3 regions of the Mesorhizobium sp. M0028 genome follow, and region 2 is predicted to be linked to each of the others. Evidence: riboswitches for the same ligand, from Rfam matches in the RefSeq annotation. Region 2 holds a riboswitch; each other region holds the start of a gene.
What was found. Region 2 has a riboswitch for cobalamin ahead of NKJ93_RS08335 (ABC transporter ATP-binding protein). Riboswitches for the same ligand answer to the same signal wherever they lie in the genome.
Positions count from the first base shown of each region.

Region 1 (2,254 bases), on a different contig from region 2:
TATGCCGCTCTATTCGCGGCTTGGCCCCTACAAGCTGGCGCTGCTCGACGACGCCGCGGTGACACGCAAGCGCATGGTCTTCGAATATTGGGCGCATGAAGCCTCGTTCCTGCCCGTCGAGACCTATCCGCTGATGCGCTGGCGCATGCGGCGGGCCGAGCGCGGCGAGGAAATGTACAGCGGACTGGCAAAATGGGGCCGCGAGCACGCCGCCTACATTGAGGACATCTATCGCGAGGTCGCTGAACGAGGCCCGATCGCGGCGTCGGCTTTCGAAGGCCAGAAGGGCTCGGGCGGCTGGTGGGGCTGGAGCCATGCCAAGCATGCCTTCGAATGGCTGTTCTGGGCGGGCCGCATCACCACGGCGCACCGGCGTGGTTTCGAGCGGTTCTACGATCTGCCGGAGCGCGTGCTGCCGCCAACGGTACTCGCTTTGCCAGTTCCGTCCCCCGCGGACGCCCACCGCGAACTGCTGCGCATCTCCGCCCGCGCCCATGGCGTCGCCACGGCGGGCGATCTGCGCGACTATTTCCGCCTCTCGCCCGCCGACATCAAGGGCCGCATCGAGGAACTGGTCGAGGCTGGCGACCTGTTGCCGGTGAGCGTCGAAGGCTGGAGCAAAACAGCCTATCTCCACAAGGACGGCCGTTTGCCGCGCAGGATCGAGGCGCGCGCCTTGCTTGCGCCGTTCGATCCCGTCGTCTTCGAGCGGTCGCGCACCGAGCGGTTGTTCGACTTCCACTACCGCATCGAGATCTACACGCCGGCCGAAAAGCGCCAGTATGGCTATTATGTGCTGCCGTTCCTGCTCGGCGACAGCATCGTCGGGCGCGTCGACCTCAGGGCCGACCGCCCGGCCGGCGTATTGCGCGTCCATGCCGCCTATTCGGAGCCCGGCGCCCCGCCGCAAACTGCCGCCGCCCTTTTCGAGGAATTGAAGCAGATGCAGGGTTGGCTCGGGCTCGAGCGCATCGAGGTGACGGCTGCCGGCGACCTCGGCCAGCCGCTCGCAGATATCGCCGCGTCATAGACGTGCGTTGACACGACTGCCTTCACAAGCCTAAATCCGTTCCAGACGGTCCCCTGCCCGCAACGGCAAGGGCCAAGAGGGAATGCGGTGCGAAATCTCGATTTCAAATCCGCGGCTGTCCCCGCAACTGTAAGCGACGAGCCAAGGCCGAAAACCACTGGGATATTCCCGGGAAGGCGGCACCCAGGCGATGACCCGCGAGCCAGGAGACCTGCCGTCTAGGACATAAGAATCCGATCGCCTGGCGGGTTTTCCGGGCAAGGAGCCTGATTTGGAACGCGACAGCAGTTTTCCGGCTGAGACAGCGGATTTATTGTCCGGCCATGGTGATTCCCCGGCCGGCGTTACCGTCATCGTCTGCTCGTCCTGCCGTGACGAGACCGGTTCGGACGCTTATCCCCGCGCCGGCGAACTGCTCGCCGAGCACACGCGCCGCGCCGCTTCCAGCGAAAACATTAAAATCCGCACCGTCGAATGCCTCGGCAATTGCAAGCGCCGGCTCAGCGCCGCGATGCTGCGCGACGGCTGCTGGAGCTATGTCTTCGGCGACCTGACCACGAGCAGCGGCACCGATCTGGTGACGGGGGCAAAGCTGTTCGCTACTTCGACGGACGGCCTCATTCCGTGGCGCGGCCGTCCCGATTGCCTGAAGCGCGGCTTGGTTGCCCGCATCCCTCCCCTCGACCTTTTGAAGGACTTGATATGACTTCCCCAGATTCGGCCGCCAACGTTTCGCGCGTCCCCTGCACCGTCGTCACCGGCTTTCTCGGCGCCGGCAAGACGACGCTGATCCGCCATTTGCTCGAAAACGCCAAAGGCAAGCGCCTGGCCATCATCGTCAACGAGTTCGGCGATATCGGCATCGACGGCGAGATCCTGAAGGGCTGCGGCATCGACACTTGCCCCGAGGAAAACATCGTCGAGCTGGCCAATGGCTGCATCTGCTGCACTGTCGCCGACGACTTTGTCCCCGCGCTCGACCAGATCCTGTCGCTGACGCCGAAGGTCGACCACATCCTGATCGAGACGTCCGGGCTGGCCCTGCCCAAGCCGCTGGTCCAGGCCTTCCAGTGGCCGTCGGTGAAAAGCCGCGTCACGGTCGATGGCGTCATCGCCGTCGTCGACGGGCCGGCGCTGGCTGATGGCCGCGTTGCCAACGACATGGACGCCCTGCAGGCGCAGCGCGCGCAGGACGAGACGCTCGACCATGACGATCCTGTCGAG
Region 1 covers NZ_JAMYVG010000007.1:100,336-102,589, reverse strand. Annotated here, with positions in the region: gene NKJ93_RS15875 (winged helix-turn-helix domain-containing protein) at 1-1,030, shown strand, start outside; cobalamin riboswitch at 1,060-1,263, shown strand; gene NKJ93_RS15870 (DUF1636 family protein) at 1,302-1,736, shown strand; gene cobW (cobalamin biosynthesis protein CobW) at 1,733-2,254, shown strand, end outside.
Region 1: it holds a riboswitch for cobalamin, as region 2 does, so the genes downstream of both, NKJ93_RS15870 (DUF1636 family protein) here and NKJ93_RS08335 (ABC transporter ATP-binding protein) in region 2, are expected to answer to the same signal.

Region 2 (2,254 bases):
CACATTCGTCAAATCCTTCGATCCGAAATGGGAACGCAGCTGGATCGCCGAGCGGGAAGGCGAGGTCGTCGGCTCCGTCTTCGTCGTGCGCCAGTCGGACGCGGTGGCGAAATTGCGCCTGCTCTACGTCGAGCCCTCGGCGCGAGGTCTCGGCATCGGCAAGCGGCTGGTCGAGGAATGTATCGGCTTTTGCCGCGCCACGGGTTACAGGACACTGACGCTGTGGACCAACGACGTGCTCGCCGCCGCCCGCCACATCTATGAGTCTGTGGGCTTTAAATTGACCAACGAGGAGTGCCACCATTCCTTCGGCAGGGATCTGGTCGGCCAGAACTGGAACCTGGAACTGTAGCAGCGCTTCCGGCGCTTCGGCGTCGGCCTGCCGTGCCTCACCCTTTGATCGGTATCCAGATTTCCAGCCCGCCATTGCCGCTGCGCGGATCAAATTCGGGGCCGTAACGCTCGAATTCCGGCGCATCGGCGATCTCGTGCCCAGAGGCTGGCAGCCATTTGTTCCAGATCGTGTTGACCGTGCGGCGGATGGTCGAGATATGGTCACGATGGGCGAACACGCCGTATTTCTGCGCCGGCACGCGCACACGCCAAAACTCCCTCGGCAGGTCCGAAAAATCGGACACTTCGACGCCAGCGATGTAGTCGAAATTGCCGGCGTCGTCGCCGTTGACGCAGACGCCATAGGCGACGTCGCCGATCTCGCCTGGAACGTCCTTTTAAATGTAACGTTATTACGTCACGAGGTCTATATGGCTCCTTCTGACAAGACTTATTGCGCTGTGATTGGCGGAAAACTAGGGTGGCTGACTGATGGTCCCCGAGTCGCAAGGCAAGGGGTGAAAAGGGAACACGGTGAGATCCTTTGGATCGAGGCCGTGGCTGCCCCCGCAACTGTAAGCGGCGAGCAAAATCCGAAATGCCACTGGCCGGCAAGGCTGGGAAGGCAGGATGGCGCAAAGACCCGCGAGCCAGGAGACCTGCCATCAGCATGAGTTGACCGGACGGGGTGTGCCGGGAGAAAACGTGGACATCGGTCGTGTCGGCCGGTGCCTGGTAAGCGCGGTGAGCCTTTCGGTAGCGGCGGGCGACCGCCTCGCCATCATCGGCCCCAACGGCGCCGGCAAGACGACGCTGCTGCGCATGCTATGCGGTACGCTGCGGCCAAGCGCGGGAGATGTGAGATTTTCCGGACGCCGGCTGGAGAGGTTTTCGGCCGCCGAGCGGGCACTGCACATGGCGGTCGTTGGCCAGACCGATCAGCCTGATCCGCGGCTTGCCGTGATCGACTACGTCGAGCTTGGGCGCGTCCCGCATGCCGGCTTGCGTCGGTGGAGCGAGCAACGCGACATCGTCATTGAAGCACTTCGCAGAACCGGCCTGCTGCCGCTGCTCGGCCGCACGATCGGCTCGCTATCCGGTGGCGAGCGGCAACGCGCCCAGTTGGCGCGCGCCATCGCCCAGGAGCCCAAAATCCTGTTCCTCGATGAACCGACCAATCATCTCGATCCGCGCGCCCGCAGCGACCTTCTCGAACTCGTATCGCAGTTTGGCATGACCGTCGTGGCGGTGCTTCAATGATCTGTCGCTTGTCACGCCATTTGCCACCAGGGTCGCGGTGATGAACGAGGCCCGCCTGCAGGCACTTGCCAGTCCGCGCGAGGCGCTGACCAAGAAGTTGATCCGCGAGATTTTCGGCGTTGACGTGCTTTGGCTGCGCCATCCCACCGAAGACCGCGAACTCACGGTCTTCGACGTTCCGAACCGCGCCTCTTCACATCCCGATTTGACCAAGGAGCAACATCCGTGAAACGCCTCGTACTGTCTTTTGCCTCCCTCCTACTTGCCCAGACCGCCTTCGCTTTCCCGGTAACCGTTGATAGCTGCGGCACGCCGCTGACGTTCGACGCCGCGCCGAAGCGCGCCGTCATCCAAGATCTGAACATGGCGGAGATGGCCTTCGCGCTGGGGCTGCAACCATCGATCGTCGGCCTGACCGGCATCACCGGATGGTATAAGGTCGGTCCGGAATTCAAGGCCGAGCAGGGCGCGATCCCGGAACTCGCGCCGAAATACCCGACCCTCGAAAACCTCGTCGCCGTCGAGCCCGATTTCTTCTTCGCCGGCTGGTATTACGGCATGAAGCCTGGCGGCGAGGTGACGCCCGATACGCTGGCCCCGCACGGTATCAAGACGCTGGTGCTGACGGAAAGTTGCGTCCATCTCGACCAGAACCGCCCCG
Region 2 covers NZ_JAMYVG010000003.1:127,909-130,162, reverse strand. Annotated here, with positions in the region: gene NKJ93_RS08345 (bifunctional helix-turn-helix transcriptional regulator/GNAT family N-acetyltransferase) at 1-352, shown strand, start outside; partial or broken gene NKJ93_RS08340 (GyrI-like domain-containing protein) at 390-728, opposite strand; cobalamin riboswitch at 810-1,014, shown strand; gene NKJ93_RS08335 (ABC transporter ATP-binding protein) at 1,039-1,593, shown strand; gene NKJ93_RS08330 (hypothetical protein) at 1,634-1,822, shown strand; gene NKJ93_RS08325 (ABC transporter substrate-binding protein) at 1,819-2,254, shown strand, end outside.

Region 3 (2,254 bases), on a different contig from region 2:
ACGAGCGCTTCGGGCGAAAAAAGCCATTCGGCGGTGAGTTCGGTCTGCTCCGGCCCAAGCGGCACCAGCCGCACGGTCCTGACATAGTCGACATGGCCGACGACGAACATCGAGGGCAAGTTGGTGGCATAGGTCTGCCCGGCAGCACGCTCGGCCGGCGTCAGGCTCGAAAAGACCGAGCCGTGGACGCGCCCGTCGCGCGACCAGGTTTCGGCCCCGGCCCGCAAGCCGCCGGCAAATTCCGGCGCGTCATTGTCGGCGTGGCGCGCCCATTCGGGGTCGTCGTGCCGGCCCATCAGGCCGCGGCCATAGATCGGCACCAGCCGCGACAGGTCCTTGTGGACGCCAGGGCAGTGCAGGCACTCGTTGAAGTTCTCCCAAAATATCTTCCAGTTGCAGTTCATAACCTTGCGCAGCACATGGCCGCTCAGCAGCGTTTCCAGCGGCCAGTTGGCGAGGTTGCCGGATGCCGGATCGAAGGATGTTTCAGCCGAACCGGCAGCGTCTTGCGCGAGGTTGACGAAAACGAAACCGCGCCACACCGAAAGCGCGACGCGGTAGAGCGGATGATCGGCCTTGTCGAAACCGTCCGGCAGCGATTTCGACGGCACGCGCACCAGATCGCCGCGCAGCGAATAGGACCAGGCGTGGTAGGGGCAGGTGATGAGCCGCGCCCTCAGCCGTCCTTCGCTCTGCTGGCAAAGCTGCGAGCCGCGATGCCGGCAGGTGTTGTGAAAGGCGCGCAATTCGCCGGTCTCGTCGCGCAGCACGACGACCTCCTGCGTGCCTATGCGAAACGTCCTGAAAGCCAGCGGATGGGCAAGGTCGGCCTCGCGGCAGACCAGCAGCCAATTGCGATACCAGATGGCCTCGAGATCGCGCTGATAGCCTGCGATGTCCCAATAGGCCGATGACGGCAGCGTCGGCTCGGCCCGCGGCAGGCCGTTATAGGGACCGCGCTCATTCGGGCTGGGTTGCATGCCGGCTTCCTCCCCATCCGCCAGCCGACACCCGGCTGTGAGAATTGTCAATTGCGGCGCCGGCCGGCGAGCTTGGCGAGGCGGCGCATTCGCCACACGATCCGGCGGAATTTGGTTTGCCGGGCGCGGCGATTCTGCCTATAGTCGCTGATGTCGTCGGTTCCGTTTGGAACCAAGAGGGAATGCGGTGCGGGCGAAATTCTTGCCCAATGCCGTGGCTGCCCCCGCAACTGTGTGCGGTAGTCCTCTCCATATGCCACTGAAGATTTTCTTCGGGAAGGTGGGGAAGGGCGCTGATCCGCGAGCCAGGAGACCTGCCGGCGACAGGAAACTGACTTCTATGCCCTCGGGTGGAGGGCGAAAGGACAAGACATGAATACCGCTTCCGTCTCGCTCGGCGCTTCCGTCTCCTCGCAGTCGCGTTTCATGCAGCTGGCGCTTGCTGCATTCCTCGGCATTTTCGTCATGGGCTTTGTCGGCTTCTCGCACATCGATGCGGTCCACAATGCCGCCCACGACTATCGCCACTCGATGGGCTTTCCCTGCCACTGACAAGGGGCTGACATCATGACACTGTTTCGCAACGTCGTGTTCATCGCGGCGATCGCAGGGCTCGTGGCCGGCGTCGTTCTCGCCTGCATGCAGGCCTATGCCACGGTGCCGCTGATCCTGAAGGCGGAAGTCTACGAACAGGCCGGCGGCGGCCATGACCATGCCGCCGCACCTGCGGCACCGGCCGCCACGGGCACGATGGCTATGAGCAGCGCCGCGCCGGCACCGGCTGAAGCAATGGCTCCGGCTGAGGACGAAGGCTGGGCGCCGGCCGACGGTTTCGAACGCTTTGCCTTCAGCGTCGTTGCCAATATCGTCACCGGTATCGGCTTCGCGTTGGTCCTGGTTGCGGTTTCGGAGTTCGCCGGCGGCATCGGCAATTGGCGCCAGGGCCTGTTCTGGGGGCTTGCCGGCTTTGCCGTGTTCACGCTGGCGCCGGGCCTCGGCCTGCCGCCGGAATTGCCGGCAATGCCGGCGGCCGACCTTGTCCAACGCCAGATCTGGTGGTGGGCAACGGTGGTGGCGACCGCCGCCGGTCTCGGCCTGCTCGCCTTCCGCAGATCGCTGCCGCTGGCGGTCCTTGCCGTGGCGTTGATCGTGGCGCCGCATATTGTCGGCGCGCCGCAGCCCGACAGCTTCGAGACGACAATCCCGGAAGGCCTGCATCATCAGTTCGTGGTGGCGGTGACGCTGACCAATCTGGTGTTCTGGCTGGTGCTCGG
Region 3 covers NZ_JAMYVG010000007.1:135,762-138,015, forward strand. Annotated here, with positions in the region: gene NKJ93_RS16050 (aromatic ring-hydroxylating oxygenase subunit alpha) at 1-980, opposite strand, end outside; cobalamin riboswitch at 1,121-1,316, shown strand; gene NKJ93_RS16055 (CbtB domain-containing protein) at 1,353-1,532, shown strand; gene NKJ93_RS16060 (CbtA family protein) at 1,548-2,254, shown strand, end outside.
Region 3: it holds a riboswitch for cobalamin, as region 2 does, so the genes downstream of both, NKJ93_RS16055 (CbtB domain-containing protein) here and NKJ93_RS08335 (ABC transporter ATP-binding protein) in region 2, are expected to answer to the same signal.